DNA from 2 places in the Roseibium sp. SCP15 genome. Region 2 is predicted to be linked to the other one. Evidence: riboswitches for the same ligand, from Rfam matches in the RefSeq annotation. Region 2 holds a riboswitch; the other holds the start of a gene.
What was found. Region 2 has a riboswitch for FMN ahead of ABLO27_RS07100 (DMT family transporter). Riboswitches for the same ligand answer to the same signal wherever they lie in the genome.

Region 1: linked by a shared signal. The riboswitch ahead of ABLO27_RS02435 (6,7-dimethyl-8-ribityllumazine synthase) and the one ahead of ABLO27_RS07100 (DMT family transporter) in region 2 are both predicted to bind FMN.

Annotation. Positions count from the first base shown of each region.
Region 1 covers NZ_JBDZYI010000001.1:535,279-547,576, forward strand. Annotated here, with positions in the region: gene ABLO27_RS02430 (ABCB family ABC transporter ATP-binding protein/permease) at 1-639, shown strand, start outside; gene ABLO27_RS02435 (6,7-dimethyl-8-ribityllumazine synthase) at 682-1,116, opposite strand; FMN riboswitch at 1,190-1,337, opposite strand; gene ABLO27_RS02440 (LysR family transcriptional regulator) at 1,757-2,707, shown strand; gene ABLO27_RS02445 (phosphatidylserine decarboxylase) at 2,865-3,569, shown strand; gene ABLO27_RS02450 (CDP-alcohol phosphatidyltransferase family protein) at 3,587-4,450, shown strand; gene ABLO27_RS02455 (SDR family oxidoreductase) at 4,537-5,286, shown strand; gene ABLO27_RS02460 (GNAT family N-acetyltransferase) at 5,411-5,923, shown strand; gene ABLO27_RS02465 (bifunctional helix-turn-helix transcriptional regulator/GNAT family N-acetyltransferase) at 5,934-6,881, opposite strand; gene ABLO27_RS02470 (fatty acid desaturase) at 7,011-7,928, opposite strand; gene ABLO27_RS02475 (efflux RND transporter permease subunit) at 8,077-12,039, opposite strand; gene ABLO27_RS02480 (efflux RND transporter periplasmic adaptor subunit) at 12,036-12,298, opposite strand, start outside.
Region 2 covers NZ_JBDZYI010000001.1:1,557,703-1,570,000, forward strand. Annotated here, with positions in the region: gene ABLO27_RS07050 (CaiB/BaiF CoA transferase family protein) at 1-629, shown strand, start outside; gene ABLO27_RS07055 (TAXI family TRAP transporter solute-binding subunit) at 662-1,657, shown strand; gene ABLO27_RS07060 (TRAP transporter permease) at 1,678-3,600, shown strand; tRNA gene ABLO27_RS07065 (tRNA-Leu) at 3,767-3,853, opposite strand; gene ABLO27_RS07070 (FliM/FliN family flagellar motor switch protein) at 3,986-4,252, opposite strand; gene lipB (lipoyl(octanoyl) transferase LipB) at 4,348-5,055, shown strand; gene ABLO27_RS07080 (NAD-dependent epimerase/dehydratase family protein) at 5,064-5,951, opposite strand; gene ABLO27_RS07085 (glycosyltransferase family 8 protein) at 6,058-6,912, opposite strand; gene ABLO27_RS07090 (NAD-dependent epimerase/dehydratase family protein) at 6,922-8,142, opposite strand; gene ABLO27_RS07095 (acylphosphatase) at 8,305-8,592, opposite strand; gene ABLO27_RS07100 (DMT family transporter) at 8,675-9,586, opposite strand; FMN riboswitch at 9,667-9,821, opposite strand; gene ABLO27_RS07105 (HAD family hydrolase) at 10,014-10,661, opposite strand; gene ABLO27_RS07110 (acetyl/propionyl/methylcrotonyl-CoA carboxylase subunit alpha) at 10,755-12,298, opposite strand, start outside.

The sequences.
Region 1 (12,298 bases), 1.0 Mb from region 2:
GAAATCGACGGACAAGACGTCCGCGACGTTACCCAGGATAGCGTGCGTCACGCCATAGGCATGGTTCCGCAGGATACGGTGCTCTTCAACGACACGATTGCCTACAATATCCGCTACGGCCGGCCGGAGGCGACCGATGAGGAGGTTGTCGAAGCTGCTCGTATGGCACAGATCCATGATTTCATCGAAAGGCTGCCTCAAGGCTACGCGTCCGAAGTCGGTGAACGCGGGTTAAAGCTTTCCGGTGGCGAGAAGCAACGCGTGGCGATTGCACGAACCATCTTGAAATCACCACCGATCCTCATTCTGGACGAAGCGACATCCGCGCTCGACACACATACGGAGCGGGAGATCCAGTCGGCTCTCGACGAAGTCTCCCAGAACCGGACCACGCTTGTCATCGCGCACCGCCTGTCGACCGTCGTCAATGCGGATCAGATTATTGTTCTGGAAGCGGGGCAGATTGCAGAACGTGGCAAGCACATGGAGCTCTTGGAAAAAGGTGGGCTGTATGCCTCCATGTGGGCCCGCCAGCGCGAAGCTGATGAGGCCGAAGAGCGTCTGCGTGCAGCCCGGGAAAACGACGATCTTGGGATTGTCACGCGCGGTCAGACTGCAGATTACGTTCCGGCAAAGTGATGTGAGGGCGAAGGAGGGGAGACCCTCCTTCGCGGTCCCCGATCAGGCTTTGATCTGGGCGCGGAAATCGCCTATGCGAAGCGCAGCTTCCGCAGCTTCACGGCCCTTGAGAACGAAGTGTTCCCGATAAATCTTCTTGTGGTGATCGGTTTCCTGGAAGTGATGCGGTGTCAGGGAAACGGACAGTACCGGTACGCCTGTATCAAGTCCGGCCTGCATCAGGCCGCTGACGACAGCCTGGGCAACGAAATCATGGCGGTAGATGCCACCGTCAACGACGAGCGCAGCGGCCGCGATCGCAGCATATTTTCCAGTCTGGGCCAGGTCACGTGCGGCGAGAGGCATCTCGAATGCGCCGGGAACGTCGAAGACGTCAATGTTGTCGGACGGGATTACATGCTGAAAACCGACAAGGGCCTGGTCAACAATATCTGAGTGCCAGCCGGCTTTGATAAAGGCGTAGCGGGTGTGTGTCATTTTGATCTCCGTAGTTAGTGACACGTCACCCAAGGCGATCACATGCACACCGAGCCACCTTTGATGGCCTGGCCGCAGTTTCTCTTTCATCCGGACTATGACCGTCGGCCCAGGAATCGCACCTGGTCTGCATGACCCTTCCAAAAAGGAAGGCGCTCGCGGGCTTGCGGCACTTGCCGCTTACCGCCGGTGGGGAATTTCACCCCGCCCTGAGAACAGCGTGTTTCTGGCAGGCGTCTCTTCTCAAGGCAAGATGAGAATTTGCAAAATGAGCTTACAAATTGTTTATCGAACTCCACGGAGGCGAGATGTCGTCGGTATCGTTAACCACGCCTTTGCCGGGCCGATCTCACGCAGCATGGTCTTTATCGTGCACCCTCTGGTCATTGACGGGATAGAGGGCCCGGCTTGCAGGGATTTGTCCCACGGCTCGACCCGTCATCGGGCGGAAAAGAAAACCCGATAAGGCTCGTGCCAGCGCACGCAGCTCACGATGACGGGCGGCTCGGGCGCGCTGCTCAAAAATATCTCCGGTATGCATCATGCTCGGCTCCTTTCAATCTTTGAGCCGGTTATCCCATATTGAGTTCTTTCGAAGAATTGGGCTAATCTCGAACATATCTTTCGAAAGTTTCGAATAATGCGTCTGGACGATCTCAAGTTTTTCAAAAGAGTGGCCGAGCTGGGAAGCCTTTCGGCCGCGGGTCGGGAATTCGGTTTGTCGCCGTCGGCGGCAAGCAGCAGGTTGAGCAATCTGGAGAAGGAGCTCGGATCTCAACTTGTCGCCAGAACCACTCGGCGTACAGGTTTGACTGAGGCCGGTCAGGTCTTCTTGCGCCACGCGTGCAATGCTCTGGGAGAAATGGACCGGGCCAAGGCCTTGATCGACGCCTCGGAGGATACGCCGCGCGGCACTTTGAGGATCTCGTTGAACGTTTTTTTCGGGCGCAAGCACATTCTGCCTTACCTTCTGGAATATCGGCAGCTTTATCCCGATCTAAGATTGGACGTGGACATGACGGATCGCATCGTGGATCTCGTTGATGAGGGCTACGATATGGCAATCCGCGGAGCTCCGCTGCCCGATTCAAGCCTGATCGCGCGCAAACTGGGGGGCAATCAAAGGGTCTTGTGCGCCAGTCCCGAGTACATCTCGCGCAAGGGAATGCCGAAATCGCCCGACGACTTGCGATCTCACGACTGTATCGGGTTCGAGCCGATGCCGGTCTGGTACTTTCAGGGGCCGGAGGGAGAGATCGCCTATCACATTACAAACCCGGTGATCTCGGGAGACAGCGGCGACTTTGCTTATGACGCAGCCATTTTCGGACTGGGTCTGACCGTCAAGTCATTGGCGCATGTCTGGGAAGATCTTCGAGATGGCCGGCTTGTTGAAGTCATGCCGGATTTTCCGATTGCTCGGACAGGAAACATCTATGCGGTCTATCCGCCAGCGAAGTTTATTCCACCCAAAATCACAACATTTGTGGACTTTCTTCTTTCCAAATACGGCAGGCCTGCCTACTGGGAAACAGACTATCGCTTGCCTAGCGCATCGAAGTTAGGGGAAAGGCAGCGGCAAACAACATGATTTTCCTTAAAAGCCGGTTCTCATTGACTGAAAAAGCCTCTAGAAGCGGTGGGAAAGATAAGCGCATCAGGTGCATATTCGGCACTCGGCAATTTCAGGGTCGCAGACCGCCGGAATTAAAAGCAGACCGCACCTGGTCTGAAATCGGAAGATTTTGATGTCGATTGTAGATTCAGTCACCAAAGCCATGGTCCCGATCCACAGGGAGGGCTGGCCGTTCATTGCCATAGCGTTGGTGGCAACGCTTGTCGTCGGCTGGTTCATTGATCCGCTGTTCTGGATCGGTCTCATTTTGACCGGTTGGGTCTGTTACTTCTTCCGGGATCCGAAACGAGTGACTCCGGTTGCAGAAGGACTGGTCATCTCTCCGGCTGATGGTGTCGTCAGCCATGTCGGACTGGCACGTCCGCCGGAAGAGCTGGAGCTGGGTAGCGAACCGTTGATGCGGGTCTCGATCTTCATGAACGTGTTCAACTGCCACGTGAACCGTGCACCGGTCAGCGGCAGGATCCTGCGTGTGGCCTACAGGGCCGGCAAGTTCCTGAATGCTGAACTCGACAAGGCAAGTGACGACAACGAGCGGAACGGTCTGGTGATCGACACGGGCGACACGCAGATCGGCGTAGTTCAGATCGCCGGACTGGTAGCGCGCCGTATCGTCTGTTTCGTGCGGGAAGGGGAGTCCATTTCCGCAGGCGACAGGTTTGGGCTGATCCGGTTCGGCTCACGTCTGGATGTGTATTTCCCGGTCGGAACGCAGCCGAAGGTCGCGCTTGGTCAAACAATGATCGCGGGTGAGACGGTACTGGCCGATCTCAAGCAGGCCGAAGCGGCCGGTCAAGTCCTGACGCGTGTGAGCTGAGGTTACGCGTGAACCAGATGCCGGATACCGACAACAGCAATATGCAGCAAACGCCTCGGTTCAGGCGCGTTCCACTGCGCTTGATCCTGCCGAACATGGTGACCCTACTGGCGCTTTGCTCGGGACTGACTGCCGTTCGAATGGCTTTCGAAGGGCGTTGGGAGTTTGCGGTCGGTGCCGTGCTGCTTGCAGCTGTTCTGGATGGACTGGACGGTCGCGTCGCCCGGATGTTGAAGGGCACTTCAAGGTTCGGTGCCGAGCTGGACTCACTCTCCGACTTCGTCAATTTCGGCGTAACGCCGGCCTTGATGCTCTATCTGTGGATCCTGAAGGATGCAGGCAATCTCGGTTGGATCGCGGCGCTGATATTTGCAATTTCGTCTGCCTTGAGATTGGCCCGGTTCAACGTTGCTCTGGATGATCCTGACAAACCGGCCTGGGCTTCCCGTTTTTTCACCGGGGTGCCGGCGCCGGCTGGGGCTCTGACTGTTCTTTTGCCGCTTTACCTGGATTTTCTCGGACTGTTTCCACACTGGTTTGCCGAAGCGGCTTTCGTTGCCGCCTATACAATTGGCATTGCCTATCTGTTGATCAGCCGATTGCCAACCTACTCCGGCAAGACGCTCGGAACTCGTGTTCGCCGCGACTTTGTCTTGCCACTGTTCGTGTTCGCGGTTCTGGTCGTTGCTCTGACCGTCAGTTATCCGTTCCGAATGCTGGCTGGTGGCGCCGTTCTTTATCTGCTGACCATTCCATTCTCATGGCAGGCGCATCGCAAGCTCGTTCTTGCCGATGAGAACCTTGCGCTGGGCGGTGATGGCGATGAATGCGACACTGATCTCGACAACATTGCCGACCGGGACAAGGATCACGGCGGTTGAGATTTCGGGCCGATACTCGCAAATCGGGTTTCTGAACGCGAATATCTGCTTCAAATAGGCATCCTCAATCAAATGAGGAGCCAGAAATGTTACACGGAAAAACCATTCTGATTACCGGAGCCAGCAGCGGAATTGGCGCTGCAGCTGCGAAGCTTTTTGCCGAGGCCGGGGCGAACCTGGTACTCGCAGCTCGGCGAAAGGCCCGGTTGGAAGAGGTCAGGGCCTCCTTGCCAGATGCCGCGGGCCGGATTGCGATCTTTGCAGGTGATGTGACCGATCCGGAATTCTCAAAAGCTTCGGTCGACGTTGCGATTGAGACCTTCGGCGGGCTGGACGGTGCATTCAACAATGCGGGAACCCTCGGAGACTTGGGGCCTGTTTCGGACATGGATCTCGACACTTGGAACCATGTGGTCACCACCAATCTCACCAGCGCCTTTCTGGCGGCAAAACACCAGATACCGGCAATGAAAACCGTCGGCGGAGGGGCGATTGTTTTCACATCGACTTTTGTCGGTCACACGATCGGTTTGCCTGGAATGGCCGCCTATGCAGCCGCAAAGGCCGGGTTGATCGGGTTGACGCAGGTGCTCGCCGTGGAACATGGCACAGAGAACATCAGGGTGAATGCGCTTTTGCCTGGTGGTACAAAGACAGAGATGGCCGGAGATGATGCTGCCTTCCACGAATATATTGCCGGGCTGCATGCGCTCAAGCGAATGGCTCAGCCGGAAGAAATTGCCCGAGCTGCACTGTTTTTGCTGTCTGACGCCGGTTCATTTGTGACCGGGTCCGCAATGCTGTGTGATGGTGGCAACTCGATCACCAAGGCCTGATTGCAAGCAGCGACCTGACGAGATCGAATTGCAGACCAAATTGACCGAAGAACGATGTTCCGGACATAGTCTTTCCAGAGCTTTACATGGATTGAATGCGAGGTGAGACGTGAGCGGAGAACATATGTTGCGAGCATGCTCCATTTCCGATTTGCCGGTCTTGGAGGTTCTCTATCGAGCAGCTTTTCCGGATGAGGACTTGATGCCGCTGGTTCGCAGTCTTTTGGAATGTGAAGACCGCGTCTGTTCCGAGGTCGCTGTCATCAATGGTGACATCGTGGGGCATATTGCATTCACGATGTGCACCGTCGAAACGAGCTCACTACCTGTTGCGCTGCTTGGTCCGCTTTGTGTGCTCCCTGAATACCAGAAACAGGGAGTTGGAAGCAGGCTTGTCCGCAGCGGGTTGGAAAAGTGCAGGGAACTGGGGGCGGTCAGCAGTCTGGTCTTGGGCGATCCGCTCTACTACAGCCGGTTTGGCTTCAGGCCGGAAACGGGCGTGTCAGCACCATTTCCGTTGCCCGAAGAATGGCAGGAGGCTTGGCAGTCAGTGGAGTTGAATGAATACGGCGCCGGGTTGAAAGGAAAACTGGTGGTTCCGGTCCCCTGGCAGGAACCTGCGCTATGGGGACCGTGAATGTGGAACGTCAGGGTTTGCGCCGAATAAACATCTGTTCGGTTACGGATTTGCCCCACTGATCTCCGACATATTCGTCAGCCAGTTCAAAGCCGTTTCTTTCATAAAGGCTGCGGGCCGCATCCAGGCCCTTCAGGGTCCAAAGATGGATTTCTTCAAAGCCGTGTTCATCGCAGTGCACAAGGGCCTTGAGCAGGAGATCTTTGCCCAGTCCCAGGCCTCGAAGCCGCTCTGAAAGAATGAACCAGCGCAAATGCGCAATGTTGTTTCCAAGGTCTTCGCCATCAATGCTGATGGATCCGATGATCTCGCCGTTTTCCACCACGCACCAGCTGTTGTTTACAGGATTGCCGATCCGGGGCATGAATTCGGCCATCGCGTTTGAAACAACGCTTTCAAAGGTCGGCCCCATGCCAATGATGGGACCGTGGGTTCGGGCGTGAAGCGCGGCGACATCTCCGATCATACCGGTCTGGTAGCCTTCGACAATCTCGTATGTGTGCGCCGTGTCGGCATTGCTTTCCTGGTCCGGTGAAAGGGCGTCCGCATAGGCTGCAAGGGTTTCAGCCACAGCCTGCGCATTGCTTCCCCGAATGCGTGAGAGCGCCCCATGTACCTGGTCATCGCCGAACCGGTCGATGGCTTCAAGTGTCTCTTTCCCGACGTCTGTCAGGCTCAGACCAAAAGCCCTGCCATCGGTATCTGATCTGGTCTGTTGGATTTCCCCTCGATTTTCCAGTGACTTCAGAAGGCGGCTGATGGTCGATTTCTCGAGTTTGAGTTTCGCTGCAAGGTCCTTTGCGGTCAGGCCCGGATTGAGGCCGATTTCAAGAACGGCGTGCACACCGGAGGCGGACAGATCCGTTCCAGCGATCGTCTTGTCGAGAAACCCAAGTTCACGCACCAGCTGTCGCGAGGCGGCGCGGATATCGTTGACGAGAATGGGGGAGGCAGACATCGTGTAAATTCCATATAGTTGTATTAAGCAACTATATTCCTTGTCGGTACCGATTGGCAAGATGTTTCGGGTCCTCATCGACGCTCTTTCGATGTGGGGAGGGGCGCCAAGTGGCGTTCGAACCTGCGTTCAGGAGTTGGGATGGGAGGTTTCTTTACCTCTGAAGCCGGAAACGTAGTCCCGGTGAAACTGCCGGTAACCGTCCGACGTGGAAGCCAGATGACTTTCGATGAGTTTGTGCAATATCGGCAATTTGAAGAATGGAACAGCCGGATAGCTGTGGTGCTCCGCGTGATAAGGCATGTTCCAGGCCAACCTGCGCACAAGAACATTTGTGGCCGTTGTCCGGCTGTTTTCCAGCATGTTGGCGACGAATGGGCAGCGGCCGTGTTCGGCAAGCAGGTAGAGACGCAGGAACGGCTGGCCAAGGAGACAGGGAATAATCCAGACGTAAAGAAGAAGATCGGACCGGACGGCGACCGAGAAGAGCGCGAGCGCACAGTAAAGAGCCAGAGAGACAATTGCCTCACGCTGAACTTTCTTGCGTCCCGAAGAGGGAACAAAGCCGTCGCGGCACCCTCCCATGGCGTTGCTTGCCAGGGTGCGTATCTCACTTGCCCAGGTCGGAAGACCGCTCACATGAACGATGTATTGCCGCCAGCTTTCAGGTTTGCCTCCGGCAAGTTCCGGATCGTTATCCGGATCCTGAGTATGTCTGTGATGGGCAAAGTGAAAGTATCTGAACCAGTTCGATGGAAGAAGGATCAGGAAGCCACAAAGCTTGGCCACCCAGTCATTGATCCAGACTGTCTTGAAGGCCGTGCGATGGATGGTTTCGTGAAGCAACGTGAACAAAAACATGATCAGGATGCCTTGAAGCACCATGAACAAGGGCCAGCCCGGAACGCCGTAAGCGATCATGCCGCCGAAGATTAGAATGCCGCCCAAATGCAAGCCGAGGGCAAGAAGCCCCTTGCTGTCTGATTTTTCTGTCAGGTCAGCACGCTCTTTTGCCGATAGTCCAGCTATGAACTGGCGATGGTCCATGTCGTACTTTCTTCTCGATCCCTGGCAAGGGTGTCCTTTTGAAAACAGTCTTGCAAGGCTGATTGAAAGGAAACGATGTCAGGAGCTCAAACAGGAAGGGGCTGCGCAATGCGCAGCCCCTTCGGATCTTAATCGGAATGTAGACGCTCTACTCCGCCGCGTGCGGCAGTTCCTCCTGTTGCGGAACCTTGGGCGGCGCAGGTTTGGGCATGGAGACGACTTTGGCAGCAGGGCGTTCTTTTTCCTGCTCCGGATCTGTCCATTCCACGTCCTGATCCACATTTGGCTCGCCGCCTTCGCTTGACGGAACGGTTTCGGCCGTTTCGGCGTCTTTCTTCTTGAACCAATTCCAGATTGCCCAGAACGCCCTGACCCAGGTGCTCGGAACGGCAATCATGACCGGGATCATGATCAGCGTCAGGATCGTTGAGAAAGCGAGCCCCGAAATCACCGCCGTGGACAGCTGGATCCACCAGATTGCGGTGATACCACCCACTGCAACGGTTTGGGTGAAGAAGTCCAGGTTGACGGCGGTTGCCATCGGGATCAGGCCGATGATCGTCGTTACTGTTGTCAGCAGAATCGGACGGATACGCTGACCGGACGTCTTCAGGATTGCATCCAGCGGTTCAAAGCCATCGTGGCGGAAGCGGTTATAGGTATCGATCAGAACGATGGCGTTGTTCACCACGATACCGGCAAGCGCCACGACCCCGGTGCCTGTCATGATGATCGAGAACTTCTGTCCCGTCAGCATCATGCCCAGAAGCACACCCATCACAGACATGACGACAGTCGAGAGCGTCAGGAACGTCTGGTAGAACGAGTTGAACTGGGTCAGCAGGATCAGGAACATCAGGAACAGGGAGGCGACCATCGCCTTCATCAGGAACTCGCCCGATTCCTTCTGGTCCTCATCGGCGCCACGGAACTGCAGGAAGACATTGTCAGGGAAGACCTGAGCCTCCAGCCATTCGTTCAGTTCCTGCACCTTGGCATCGACCGTAACCGGCTTGCCGTCCTCGTCCGTTGCGCTCTGGTCGACAGTCGCTTTCACCATCATCGAGTAGAGACCGTCACGCCGGGTGATCGAAGACACCTTCTGTTCCGGTGACCGGTCGATGAAGTTGGCAATCGGCACCAGGCCGAGCGGCGTCTGCAAACGCAGCTGGTCGAACCGGTCGAGCGTGCGCTCGTCGGCTGGCAAGCGGACGCGAATGTCGACTTCGTCTTCCGAGTCCGTCGGACGATACTTGCCGATCAGGACGCCATTGGTCACAAGCTGAACCATGTTGCCGACGGAACCGATGCCCGCCTGGTAGCGGCCAGCCTGTTCGCGGTCGATGGTGATCTGCCATTCGATGCCGGGCAGGGGACGTCCGTCTTCCTGATCGAGCAGGTTCTCCATCTGGTCCAGGTGAGAGCGGATGCGGGCAACCTGCTCCACCATGGTGTCGTAGTCGGTCGACTTGACTTCCAGCTGGATGTCCTTGCCGGTCGGGGGGCCGCCTTCGATCTTCCGGGTCTCAACCTTGATGCCCGGAATGTCTGCGGTCCTGTCACGGATTTCAGCGAAAATGTCTACAGCTTTTCGGCGGCAGCAATATTTCGCCAGCTCCAGTGACATTTCGCCGATCACGTCAGCCGGCTTGTCCTGTACGCCGCCGATGAACTGCGGACCACTGCCACCTCCCGGAGGGAAGGCAGAGGTGATGACATTCTGAATACCGGCAACCTGAAGCACCTGAGCTTCAACCTGTTCGACAATCTTGAGCGATTCCGCGGCGGACATGTTGCCACGGGCGGAAACCATAACCACTGCCTGGTCCGGCTCCTCATCAACGAAGAACTCGACACCCGTCGGGTTCGACGCAAATGTGAAGAGAATCCCGACGCAGGCGCCGAGAACGACGACAATTGTCAGGATGTTTCCAAATGGGTTACCTGCCAGAAGCTTTAGGTGACGCACATACAAGCCTGTAAAGCCTTGAACTGTGCTTGCATCAAACTGAAGCTCTTCAGGTTTGTCGCTGACAGATCCGCCATTGCGGCTTCCAAAGCTGAGTTTTTGGCGGATACCGTCAAAGACCCATTCGAGCAGGTGAACCAGCGGGGAGATAGTCTTGTAAGCTGCCCAGATCGCAATCAGAGTCAATGCACACAGAACAAGATAGAAACCGACATTCAGCGCAATCGGGTGCGTGAGCACCGCAAGTGGCTTCGCCAAGCCTGCCAAGGAAGCAAACAAAGACCCAATTGAGTCTGTAATGATCGCCGGACGACTCGTTGCCAGGAAATAGGCAAAGTAAGCTGCAAATCCGATCGCGACTGCTTCGAAAACTAGCGACACGAACGTCACAGAACGATGCCGCTTAACGGGCTTCTGCTTTTCTTTGGCGACTCTGGACGTGATCAGTCGTCTGTACCACCGAACGAAAGGCCGAACCGTAAAATACGACGCGACCGTCACTGCGGCAAAAACCGCTAACGCAGTCAATCCAGCGAGCAGATAGGTAACGAAACTTTCGCCAAATGTACTTGAAGGGTCAATGCCAGAGATAAAGTACAGCACGGTCATTACTGCCGCGACGACTCCAAACACGAATGCCAGCACACCTGCGGCGTTTCTTGCAATAAAGTGTGTGGTTACCGCAAAGATGCCACCGGTTACCGGCAGGAACACCATGGCGGTCAGCAGAGCGGCCGTCAGGACGATAATGACCATGATCGGCAGGTAGCTCATGAACTCGCCGGCAACGCCTGGCCACAACAACATGGGCAGGAACGCCACGAGGGTGGTCGCGGTCGAGGAGACAATCGGCCAGAACATCAGCTTGGCGGCGCGGATGTAAGCCTCGCGGTCCTCCATGCCTTCATGCACCTTGCGGTCGGCATATTCGACCATGACGATGGCGCCATCAACGAGCATACCGACGGTCAGCACGAGACCGAACATCACCATGATGTTCACCGTGTAGCCCATGCCTGACAGGATCAGGAAGCCGACCATGAACGAGGTCGGGATAGCAAGGCCGACAAGCAGAGCAGAACGCAGCCCAAGCGCCGCCAGAACCAGGATCATCACGAGGAAGATCGCCGTCATGATCGAAGACTGGAGCGACCCCAGAACCTCGAAGATGTTCGACGACATGTCGATCATGTAGTCGACCTGGATCGTTTCCGGCCAGTCCTTGGACGCTTCGTCAACAACCGCGCGAATGGCAAGGTTGTTCTCGATGATGTTGGTGCCGATACGCTTGGTGACATCAAGAGCGATTGCCGGCTTGCCGTTCACGCGCGTGTAGCTGTCAGCATCCTTGAAGGTGCGGCGGATTTCAGCCACGTCGCTAAGGGTTACAACACCTTCGCCAGACTGCTTGATCGGCAGAGAGTAGACATCAAGCGCGGTCTCTACGAGGCCGGGAACCTTGACGTTGAAGCGGCCCTGTCCGCCGTCGATGTAACCTGCAGGAACCAGCTGGTTGTTATTGGCAAGCGAGGTCAACAATTCCTGCTGGGTGATCGCGTAGGATTCGAGCTTTTCGGAATCGATCAGGACTTCAAGCAGCTCCTCGCGGTGTCCCTTGAGGTCCGCGGAGCGTACCGTGTCGATGGCCTCGACCTGATCCTTCAGCCGCCGGGCATGCTGGTAAAGCGTGCGTTCGGGTACGTTGCCTGAAAGCGCAATCGTGATCGTCGGAACCAGCGCAAAGTTGGTTTCCGAGATTGTCGGTTCTTCAGCGTCGGCAGGAAGCTCACCCTTGGCGGCATCCACCTTGTCGCGAACATCTGCAAGCGCTTCGTCCTTGTCGAACGAAATGTCGAATTCAAGGACAATACCCGCGTGACCTTCGGAGGCGATCGCGGTGATTTCCTTCAACCCGTCAAGACCGCGCAATTCCGTTTCCATCGGACGGATGAGCAGGCGCTCGGCGTCTTCTGGGGAAATGCCCTGTTGCTGGATGGAGACATAGAACACCGGAACGTCAATGTCCGGGCTGTCTTCCTTCGGAATGTTGATATAGCTGAAAACCCCTGCGATCAGGAGCGCCAGCATAAGCACGAATACCGTCTTGGGACGCCGCAGGACGCCTTCGAGCATGTTTATCATTGGCTGACCTCAGCGGTTTCAAGAACAGGTTCCACAGTTTCGCCGTCGCCGACATATTCCTGGCCAACAACAATGACGGAAACCTTTTCAGGAAGTCCGCCGACCCACAGACCGTCGTTCTCTCCACCCAGAACTTTCACCGGGTAGAAGGCGGTCTTGTTGTCTTTGCCAACGGCACGAATGCCGACCTGACCGTCGTCGTTCAGCGTCAGGATTGCGGGAGAAATCTTGTGTGCTTTCTCTACCGGCAGCGGCAAAC
Region 2 (12,298 bases):
CGGACGCAAAGGGACAAGTTGTCTCCGTATCGCTGTTTGAATCGATGTTCCGCATCCTCGATTTTCTGCCGATTGAATACGACCAGTTGGGCGAGATCCGGCAACGGACCGGCAATCGCAATCCCTACGCCGCTCCGGGCAATTGCTACCAGGCGCGCGATGGTCAGTGGTGCACGGTCGCAGCCAGCACTCAGACCTTGTTCGAACGGCTTGCATCCGCAATAGGTCGTGAGGACCTGATCATCGATCCACGCTTCCAGACCAATGTTTTGCGTCTGCAATACGCGGATCAGTTGGACGAGATTATCGGTGACTGGTTCGCGCAACGGAGCGCGGAGGAAGCCTGCGGCGAATTGGAGGCTTTCAGCGTGACCGCCGCCAAGGTTCGAACGATCGACGAGCTTTTCACCGACCCGCAGGTGATTGCCAACCAGATGATCGTGGGTCTGGAAGACGACGAACTGGGATCAGTGCGTATGCAGGGCGTAACCCCGAATTTCTCGCGCACCCCCGGGTCCGTTCATTCGCCCGGCCCCGCTCTCGGCGCGGATAACAACACCATATATGCCGGCCGCCTTGGCCTGAGCGAAGCAGAAATCACAACCCTGCGGAACAAGCAGGTGATCTGACGAATAACAAAACCAATGGGAGGATTGGCAACATGAAAAAGATACTGGCAACGCTCGGAATAATAACGACAGCAACCCTTGTTCCCGTGTCCGGACAGGCGACCGACAAGACTCAAATCTCGCTGATCACAGGCCCGTTTGGCACCGGTTCCTATGTTCTTGGCAATGCGGTTGAACAAATCGTCGCCAAACACTCAGACAAGGTGCAGGTCACCTCTTCGGAAACCCCCGGACTGGTTTACAACGCCAAGCAGCTGAACAGAGATCCGGACATGAAGAAAAACACCTTCATGGCTTTCACAACCGGGATCAACTACCTGGCTACCAGCGGCCAGAAACCTTTCGATAACAAGCTGCCGGACGTCAAGCTGATCGGCAACTACCTGCTCGGTTCGGTTTGGCTTGCCACCTTCGATCCTGGAATAAAGAGCGCCGCCGACCTTGAAGGCAAGACGATTGCTCTAGGACGACCGCCGCAGATCCTGTGGACCATTGAGCCCATGCACATCATTCGTGATGGCTGGCAGATGGAGGACAAGATCACCATCGAGCGCCTGGGTACCAAGGACGCTGCACAGGCACTGCTCAACGGCTCCGTGGATGCGGCGATTGTCGGTGGATATGCAGACCCGTTGACCGGCGAATTCAAGCCAAGCCCTCAAACGGTGGAACTGCTGGCTGCTGGCAAAAAGCTCTACCACATTCCGTGGGGCAAGGATGCCGTACAGGCCGTCATCGACAAAGGCATTGCCATGAATCACCTGTCTGTTCCGGCTGGATCCGTTGAGGGAGTTGATAGCGATCTTGACGGTTTCTTCGACGCAATCGCGTGGGTGTCCTATCCTGAACTCGACGACGACGCGGCTTATGAAGTTACCCGGACGCTGATCGACAATGTTGGCCAGTTCGGTGACTATCACGCGCTCGGAAAACTGATGTCGGCCAAGTCCCTCGCCTATGGCTGGGATCCCGAGAACATCCATCCTGGTGCCCTGCGGGCCTATCGAGAAGCCGGAATCATAGAATAAGTGCGCCGGAGGGAGGCCGGATGATGTCCGCAGACACAGCAAATGCAACGGGCGACAGCCTGCGCGGTCTCGCCCGCCGCGCCTTGATGATCCTCGGACTTTGCATGGTGCTCTACCACCTGATCAGCGCACAATTCCTGCTGATCGGGAGCATCGAGAACCAGAACATCCATCTGGCCTTCGTCTTCTCAATGGTGTTTCTGTCGGCGATGGCGGCAAGCCCGACGCGCCTGCACTTCGCGATCAACGGCCTGTTGCTGGCTGCCGGTCTCGCCGTAACGGCCTATGTCGGCTTCAATCTGAACCATCTGGAAGAACTATACGGATTTCCCGAGCCGATGGACGTCTTTGTCGGCGTCGTCATCGTCCTTCTCGCTCTGGAAGGAACCCGCCTCGCCTGGGGCTGGACCCTTCCGATTGTCGCCGCCGTGTTCGTTGCCTACTTCCTGTTGGGACACTTGATTCCAGGACCGCTCTTCCATCGTCCCTTCAGCTTCGACTACGTTGTTTCTTACCTGTCGATCGGCCTTTCGGGTGTTTACGGGAACTTTCTGTCCATCTCCGCCAATCAGATCTTTCTGTTTGTGGTGTTCGGCGCGCTGCTCAGCGTCATGAACGTCACGGACGCTCTCAACGAAATCGGAAAACTGGCCGGTGCACGGCTACGGGGAGGTCCCGGCCAGACAGCGGTGATTTCAAGCTCGCTTGTCGGCATGGTTTCAGGAGCTTCTGTTGCCAATGTCGCAATCACGGGCGCGTTCACAATTCCTTACATGAAACGCGTCGGATATTCAGGAGCGCTTGCCGGAGGCATCGAGGCAACAGCCTCAACGGGAGGTCAGTTGATGCCGCCGGTGATGGGAGCCGCCGCATTCCTGATGGCCTTTTTTGTCGGCGTGCCGTACGCGGACATCATGCTGGCCGGCATTCTTCCGGCAATCCTGTTCTATCTCGGTGTCATGGCGGCAGTGCAATATGTTTCCGTTGCCGAAGACATTGAGCCCCCCCATGAAGCTGCCGATCTTGGATTGATTGCGCGCGGACTACCGCTCTTCATCATTCCGGTCGGGATCATCACCGTGCTTCTCCTCTTGCGCATGAGCCCGGCCGTGGCGGCTTTCTGGGCAATCCTGGCGGCCTTTGTACTCAGTTTCTTCAGGCCTGGCCCAAAGCCAACCGTGAACGAGTTTCTGGAAGCTTTGACCAACGGCGCAGCGGTCGGAGCAAAAATTGGCATTTCGCTATGCGTTGTCGGGCTCATTTCGCAGACACTGATCACAACTGGCCTCGGTGCCAAGATTGCCGGGCTGGTCGAACTGTTGAGCGCCGGAAACATGCTCATGGGTCTGGTGATCACGATGATCGTATCGATCATCCTTGGGTGCGGCGTGCCACCTGTGGCTGCCTACAGCCTCGTTGCCATCGTCGCTGTACCCACATTGATCAAGATGGGTGTTCCGGTGATTTCCGCGCACTTCTTCTGCTTCTATTTCGCCATTCTGTCCGCGGTCACCCCGCCTGTCGCCCTCGGAGCCCTGGCGGCTTCGGCCATATCCGGAGCCAACTACTTCACCACGTCGCTGAAAGCCTTCAAACTTTCGATCGCGGGCTTCATCATCCCCTACCTGATCGTCTTCAATCCGCTGCTCAACTTACGTTCGGAGAGCGCAATGACCACCGTTCTCTCCTTGATCGCCATACCGGTGGCCCTGCTCACAATGACGATGTTGATCTACGGTGTGCAGAAGATCTGGTTGACCGCGATGGAGAGACTTTTCGCCCTGGTCGCCTGCGTATCCATGTTTGGATACGCAACATTCGGTCACGATCACTGGGGCGTTGCAGGTATCGCACTATTCGGCGTTGGTTTCACCGGCTTTGTGGCTCTTCTCGTCAGCCAGCATGTCAGGGCAAAAGCACCGGTCAAGAATGTGACGGCTTGAACTGAACAGTTGATAAACGCTCTGAGAGGCAGAAGTCGACAAAATCTCATCGTGCAACAGCCAATGGCACTGCTGACCAGTTTTCCGACAAGTATCGTTTCTGAATGCAAACGCAAAAAAACCGGCGCAAGGCCGGTTTTTTTGTCGTACCAAACTCCTGAGAGAATGGTGCGGTCGAGAAGACTCGAACTTCCACGGGTTTTACCCCACAGCGACCTCAACGCTGCGCGTCTACCAATTCCGCCACGACCGCTTATTCGATTGTTTTCGGCGCCTCTCAGCGTCGAGGCGCCCCATGTAGCAAAAGGAATTTAGGGGCGCAAGTACTGAAATGGCAATAATTCACAGGCATGCAAAATTTCTTTTGAAAGCAGCTCATTATCGCTCATAGCGGCCCGTCGGTCCGCATGGGCCTGATCTCTGGTGCACGCATCAGAACTTCCGTGATGGAAATACCGATCCGTTCGCCCAGCAACACCACCTGTCCTCTGGCAACAAGCGTGTTGTTCGCATAAATCTTCACGTCGTCATCCTCGTTGACGTCGAGGTCGATGACCGCGCCGCGGCCCATGCGCAAAAGCTGATGGACCGGCATTTCGGACTCACCGAGAACGACGGAAATATCGACTTTGATTTCATCAAAGGTGGTCATCGGACGCTTGGTTCCTTAAATAGGCGATACCCGCCAGCGCTTAACCATACCACGGCCCGGCAAGCCAGCTCAAAAAACAAAGAACTGTCATCCACATGTCACCTGACGAAAGAGACAACCTATCCGTCAATTTCCTGCCGAAAACGGGCGATGCACCGGTCGAATGGAAGATTTCCGACGAACTCGTTGACTATGAGACCGCCCTGGCCGCGATGGACGAACGGGTGAAGAGAATCATCGATGGCGAAGCTCGCGAGCAGGTCTGGCTGCTGGAACACCCACCCATCTACACCGCGGGAAAGAGAGCCGACGACAGTGATCTGGTCGCGCCCGATCGGTTTCCGGTCTATCGGACAGGTCGCGGTGGCCAGCACACCTATCATGGCCCGGGTCAAAGGGTTGCCTATGTCATGCTGGATCTGAGGCGGCGGTATCAGGATGTGCGTGCCTTTGTGTCTGCGCTTGAGGCATGGCTGATCAACACGCTCTGGAACTACCACATTCGAGGCGAGCGTCGGGAAGATCGTGTTGGTGTATGGGTTCGCCGTCCCGAAAAGGGCACTAATGTGGAAGACAAGATCGCAGCCATCGGCATTCGGCTGCGCAAATGGGTCACGTTTCACGGCATAAGCTTCAACGTCGAACCGGAGCTGGAGCATTTTTCCGGCATCGTTCCGTGCGGCATTACCGAGCATGGCGTCACCAGCCTGGTCGACCTGGGCATACCCGTCACGATGGCCGAGAACGATTCCGTGCTGCGTGGCGAATTTGAGAAGATTTTTGGACCTGTTGAAGCTATCTAGAGGGGCGGTCAGTCCTGATTGCCTGCTTCACTTTCCTGGCAGGTTTCAAGAAAGGACTGTAACCGTGCATCCCCACCCGGCTGCCAACCCAGCACTTTCAGTTTACCCGCATCCATGACGCCTAAAGGACCAGGTGCCCGCGCCGGCAAATCCGCCGTGATGTTTCTCACGCGGGCATAGCTTTTGAGAAGGTCCTGCCGGTCGAGAAGAATGTCGGACACGTTGAAAACTTCAAAGCTGTTTCCTTGGGAAGTGTCTCGGTTCAACACCTTCAAAACGGCATCTCCCAGGTCTTCTCCGTGGACTTCGGTTCCAAGCCGCGGAGCAATGTCCTCGCCATTTTCAAAGCGGATGAACAAATCACTCCATTTGTGCTCTCTCAGGCCGGGTGGGCAGCCGTAAACGCCGGTTGCGCGAAGAACACTCCCGACAAACTGCTCATCACACATGGTCCTCAGAGCTTCCTCCCCCGCGAGTTTCACCTGCCCATAAAGCGTCTCAGGTTGCGTCGCCGAACTCTCACTCAAGACAACCCAGTTGCCGGTATCCGTGTAGACAGCCCGGCTGGAGAGAAACACGCAGTGCCGAACACCTGCCTGCTTTGCAGCTTCGAACAAACGCTGCGTTCCTTCGACATTCGCCTGGATGAACCCATGAGGATCGTCGCCCTCGCCTCCACGATATTTACCCGGTTCATGCTGAAACGCACAATGAACGAGCACATCTGCTTCCGGCAGTTCTTCAGACACTTCCGACAGGTCAAACTGACAAAACCTAGTCGTCCAACCTTCCATCGGTTGCCGGCCGAGCACGGTCACGCCATGGCCAAGATCCAGCATCCGTCTGGTAATGAAACGGCCGACAATACCGTTGGCACCGGTAATGAGTACATGCATCAGGAGGTCCCGGAAAAACGCTCACGCGTGGTTGGCTTTGAAGTCTGCCCGACAAGGGCGCGAGTCGGAGTTCTTATACTCCAACAGCGTGCGGCAAACGAAGGGCTTACAAAGTTCCAGGTCCAGGGTCAGCAAGCTGCGAAACGTTTTCCGGTATCCCCTTGCCTGTTGCGTAGGCCTGCCAGAGTTCAATCAGCGGGCGAACAAGATCTGCCCTTTCATGATTTTCCTGCCAGGGTTTTTCATACTGAAAATGCAGGATGTGAATGTCGCTCCATCGCCAAAGGTCAGGCAGATTGAACCAGACATACTGCAACATGTTGTAGAAAACCGGCAGGCCGTGCCAGTCGGGAAAGTAGGTTTCGAGGAAGGTCTGGTCCGTGCGACGCCAAAATACACCGGGTTGATCCAGCTTTTTCAGCATGTCGTTGAAAGTCGCAATGCTCGGCTCAGCGGTGAAAACACCACTGTTGAGCCGGTGAAAATCGGCGACACTCTCATAAACATTCGGCGCTGCACAGAATTGGGGATAAGCAAACAGTTTGTCGCAGTTCTTCAGAACAAGCGCGTCCGCATCGATGAAAACCACCTTCTCGTATTCCGTCAGTTGCCAAAGTCGCAGCTTGACGAAATTGTCGAGCGGTGTGTGAAACACGGGTTTGCCGCCCTTGGAGAAAGGTGCTGCCTTGTGCAGTCGGCCTCGTTCGTGACGTTCGTTGAACGCCGCAGAAGTCGGCAACCGCTGGCAACATCCCAATCGAGGCTCAAACTCGTGCAGCGTCTCAAGGTCTCGTGGGTCGACACCCGGGGTGAAAAGCACGACGAGATCGGATTCGGTGCAGGTTCGGCGAAGCGACCGCAAAAGTGCGGTCGCCCCCAGAACATAATCCCTGTTGGTGACCAGCGTGACGTAAGCAGTCTTGCTGGCCGGGGCCCGGTCGAACGCGGGAACATCAACCATCTCAGGTCCTCAGGAAACCGACTTGAGACGCGGGTGCTCCGGATCATGTTCGATTTCTTCGGCAATTTCCTTCGTCCAGGCGGAAACCGCTGGAACCCGGCTGCGATCAACCCTGTAGGCAAACGTTTTTGCCACATCGACAACTTCACCCAACAGGCCGTCTTCCAGCGTGATTGGATTGAGACCAAGCTCCAGAAACTGCTTGTTTTCCACCACCAGCTCGTTCTCAGGTGCTTCTTTACGCGGGTTCGGCAGGTAGGCAACCTTTGCGCCTGTCAAACGGGAGATCAGCTCCGCCAGGTCCCTCACCCGGTGGGTTTCAGTCATTTGATTGAAAACCTTCACCCGGTCACCCTTTTGCGGTGGATTTTTCAAGGCAATCTCGATGCAGCGCACCGAGTCCTGAATATGGATAAAGGCCCTTGTTTGCCCACCCGTACCATGAACAGTCAGAGGATAATCGATAGCTGCCTGAATGAGAAAGCGGTTCAGAACGGTTCCATAATCACCGTCGTAGTCAAATCTGTTGATCAGTTGCTTGTGGCGCAGCGTCTGCTCAGTATGGGTGCCCCAGACAATTCCCTGGTGCAGGTCAGTGATCCTCAACGCATCATTCTTGGCGTAGAACTGGAAGAGCAGCTGATCAAGACACTTGGTCATGTGATAGATCGAGCCGGGATTGGCAGGATAAAGGATTTCCTGATTGGCCTTCTCACCGGAAAGCGTCTCGACATCGACCCCCAGATAGCCTTCGGGGATAGCCGCGCCGACATTGGAGTATCCGTAAACGCCCATCGTCCCCAGATGGACCAGATGAGCATCGAGCTCCAGATCGACCATGGCATTCAGCAGATGGTGGGTGGCGTTGACGTTGTTGTTGACCGTGTAGTTCTTGTGCCTGTCCGACTTCATTGAGTATGGCGCGGCGCGCTGCTCGGCAAAATGGATAATCGCATCGGGACGGTTCTCTGACAGCCAGGCTTTGAAGACTTCATATTCCTCGGCGATATCGATGAGATGGAATCGAATGGTCTTTCCGGTTTCCTGTTTCCAGATACGCACACGTTCTTGAATGGAATCCATCGGTGTGAGCGATTGCACGCCTAGTTCGGCATCGATCCAGCGGCGGCTCAAATTGTCGATGATATGAACTTCATGCCCCTGGTCGGATAAATGCAGGGAAGTTGGCCAACCAACAAAACCGTCGCCACCGAGAATCGCAATCTTCACGAGAAATCTCCTAGGTTACTCAACACAGGGCCCGGCAGCACGGATCATGCGGCTCAAAGTCCTGATTGTTCCACGCGAGAAATCAGATCATTGCGATATTTCAATGACAACTCAACATTGAATTTCGTAATTGATACACAGCAAGCAAATCGCCACGAACGGCTAGATCGTATCGCGAATGGCAAAAACGCCATTTTCCGGATCTACCGGATCGAGATCCTTGATGGTTGTGACCCGGGCAAAGGAAGGTCCTTGCCACAACACATCGAGCATATCGACGACCGTATCCGACGGGCCGAAAAACACAGCCTCAACGGCTCCGGATCGTCGATTTCGAACCCATCCGGATAGATTGCGCGCTTCTGCCTCTCCAGCGCACCAAGCCCTGTAACCCACTCCTTGCACCCGGCCTTCAATCAGAACATGAACGTTCAAGGGATCGGCGGTCATTGGGCCCTCCAATCAACAAAACAGGAGAATCATAAATCAAGACCGCCGATTCCGGAAATTTCGCGAGTTTCAATTCGTGAATTCAGACTTCACCGGCAGCGGTTTGCCGCGCGGTTCGCTTCTGTTCCTCCAGCATCACAAGCAGTGAAGCTCCCACAATCACCAAGGCTCCGGGCCAGAATGCTCCGGTCGGCGCAAAGCCGAAAGCGAGAAAACCGACTGCAATGTTCAACGGCAGTTTCAGATGATCGAATGGCTGAACAAATGCGGCATCCGCCTTCTGATAGGCAAGTGTCAGAAGGTAGTTGGCGAGAACAGTCAGAACCCCTGCCCCCACCAGCAGCCAAAGCGCTGTTCCGGATGGCACAATCCCTCCATCGCCCAGCGCCAGAAGGGCGTTGACCGGCGTCAGCAGCAACAAGAGATACAGCGTTATGGAATCGGCCTGCTCCGTTCTGGTCAGCTTCTTCGTAACCAGGGACGTTCCTGCCCAGAATGCGGCAGCCCCTATCGGCAACACGGCTCCCCAGCTAAAGGCTTCCGTCCAGGGCTGAAGGATCACCATGCCACCGGAAAAGCCCGCAAAGGTCGCGAGCCAGCGAACCATACCGACCCGCTCACCAAAAAACAGTTTGGCACCGATTATGACAAAGAATGGAGAGGTCATCACCAGGGCGATTGCTTGCCAGATCTCGACACGAGCAAGACCGGCGACCCAAAGTTGGATGCCGACAACGGCAAGTGCGCCGCGCAGCAAGTGCCAGCCAATCTGGTTTGTCTTCAAGGCCGTGCGGCCTCTGCGCAATACCCACGGCAGTGCCACCAGCAGGCCAAGCGCGTATTGCCAGAATGCTGCTGAAGTGGATGGCACGCCAAGCTGCATGGTGGATGCCTGCAATGCTCCGTTGACGAGCGCAAACGATGCGCCAGCACCAACCATGGCCAACGCGGCAAGCAGCGGTCTTTGAGTAAAAGTTGCCGAAGGTTCCGTCATGTTTCAGGTCCGTTCCAGTTCATTTTCCAGAACAGCCCCAAAAGACACGCGCCCGCCAGCTCTCACTGAAGAGCCCGCAACCAAGTTCTCTATCATCCGGACTATAACCGTCGGCTCCGGCCTCACACCGGATCTGCTGACCCTTGGCACATTTCCGATTGTACCAAGGCGCTCGCGGGCTCCAGGTTTCCCTGATACCGCCGGTGGGGACTTCCACCCCGCCCCGAGAACTGTTCTCTGCCCAGTTATCTAACTTCGATTTTTCACAATGACAATGATAACCGCATCAAATTTTCAGTATCACTGAAACATTCGTTGCGCGAGAACCCAACCTGTGTGCCAGGGTCCGGTTGCACATTGCTTGCGACCGGACATTTTCGTGAAAAGCGTCCGGCCGCAATGGAAATCAGCCATTGGTCTTCCAAAGCTACCCCAGATGTCGGACGATCTCGGCTGGTTGCTGCGCGATCAGAATCGGATCTTCTACTGCCAGTTCTTCATGGCTTCCGTACCCCCAAAGCACGCCAATGCTCGCGACTTTGTTGGCATTGGCTCCGATGAGGTCGTGCTTACGGTCGCCGATCATCACGGTTTCCGACGCTGACAAGCCTTCTTCTTCAAGGATGTGGGCAATCAGCTCCGCCTTGGCGGACCGCTTCCCACTGAGTTCCGAGCCGTAAACCGTTCCGAAATGCGGCATCAGCTCGAAGTGCTCCACAATCTTGCCGGCATATGCATGAGGTTTTGAGGTACACACGTGCAGGCGATACCCCGCATCACGCAGAGCCTGCAAAGCTTCAGGAATTCCTTCGATCAATGTGTTCTCGAACAGGCCCGTAACCGTGTACCGCTCTCGATAAAGAGCCACCGCCTCATCCAGTTTTACGCGCTCGTCTGTTTTCAAAAGAACTTCAAAACTGTCCCAGAGCGGCGGCCCGATACACCAACGCAAGTCACCGGCGTCCGGTACAGGAGCATCCAACTTGTCCAGGGCATATTGAATGGAACGGGTTATGCCGTCGAAAGGGTCTGTGAGTGTCCCATCAAGGTCAAACAGGATAGTCGAATACGCCATGCACCCTCCGCAGAAAACAAAACGGCCCGTGACTCGTCTGTCACAGGCCGTTGAAGTACCGAGCGAAACGGTTAGCTGTCAATCACTGTTCGATCAGGAAAATTCCATGATCACGGCATCAACCGCCAGGCTGTCTCCCGGGTCCGCCTTGATAGCGGAAACAACGCAATCTCGCTCTGCGCGCAACACGTTTTCCATTTTCATTGCCTCGACAACAGCGAGCTGTTCACCTGCCTTGACTTCCTGCCCTTCGCTCACCGCGATCGAAACGACCAATCCCGGCATCGGACAAAGCAGCATCTTGGAAGTATCGGGCGGCAGCTTCTCCGGCATCAACTGGTCGAGTTCCGCAATGCGCGGTGTCATGACCTTGGCCAGAATGGAATAACCCTGCCAATCCAGTCGATAGCCGCCAGTCACCTGTCTGACCTGAACCGTCACTTCGCGAGAGCCGACTTTACCGGCCCAGATGTGGTCCCCTGGAGACCAGTCCGATTCCACATTGATGACAGGCCCCTCTCCAATGGCAACGTCCAGTTCCACCGGTGTTCCAGGATAGCCTGCCGCCAATCGGATTGGCACATAGGTCTTGTCCAGTTTGACCACCCACTCTTCGCGGATCGCTCCGGAATGTTGCCGAAGACGTCCCGGCAAATGGTCCAGCCTCTCCCGCTCCAGCGCTCCCATGGAAAGGGCAACAGCGGAAAGAACCGCATTGGCCTCATCATTAGGAACCGCATTTGAAAAGCCGTCAGGATACTCGTCAGCAATGAAACTTGTCGCCAGCTCGCCTGAACGCCAGCGCGGATGGTTCATCAATGCTGTCAGGAACGGAACGTTGTGCTGAATGCCGTCAACATAGAAGGCATCAAGCGCCGAACTCATGGCTTCGATTGCCTCCGCACGTGTCGGGGCATGCGTGATCAGCTTTGCGATCATCGGATCGTAGAACATTGAGATTTCGGATCCTTCGACAACACCCGTGTCATTGCGGATCGTAAGCGTCTCGGTAGACATCTCTTCCGGCGGCTGATAGCGAACAAGACGGCCGATCGACGGCAGGAAGTTCCTGTACGGATCCTCTGCGTAAATGCGGCTCTCAACAGACCAGCCGTTCAGCTTCACGTCAGCCTGCCCAATCGACAGTTCTTCGCCTGCAGCGACCCTAATCATCTGTTCGACGAGGTCGACGCCGGTGATCAGCTCAGTCACCGGGTGCTCCACCTGCAATCGGGTGTTCATTTCAAGGAAGTAAAAACTCTTGTCCTGACCGGCAACAAACTCAACCGTACCGGCGCTGTCGTAATCGACGGCTTTTGCAAGGGCGACGGCCTGTTCGCCCATCTTGCGGCGGGTTTCCTCATCCAGAAGCGGCGACGGCGCTTCCTCGATCACTTTCTGATTGCGCCGCTGGATCGAACATTCACGTTCTCCCAGATAAATCGCGTTTCCGTGCTTGTCACCCAGAACCTGGATTTCAATGTGACGCGGGTTTTCGATGAATTTCTCAACGAAAACACGGTCATCACCGAAGGAAGACGCTGCTTCGGACTTCGACCTTGCATAGCCATCACGCACTTCATCCGCGTTCCAGGCGATCCGCATGCCCTTGCCACCGCCGCCGGCTGACGCCTTGA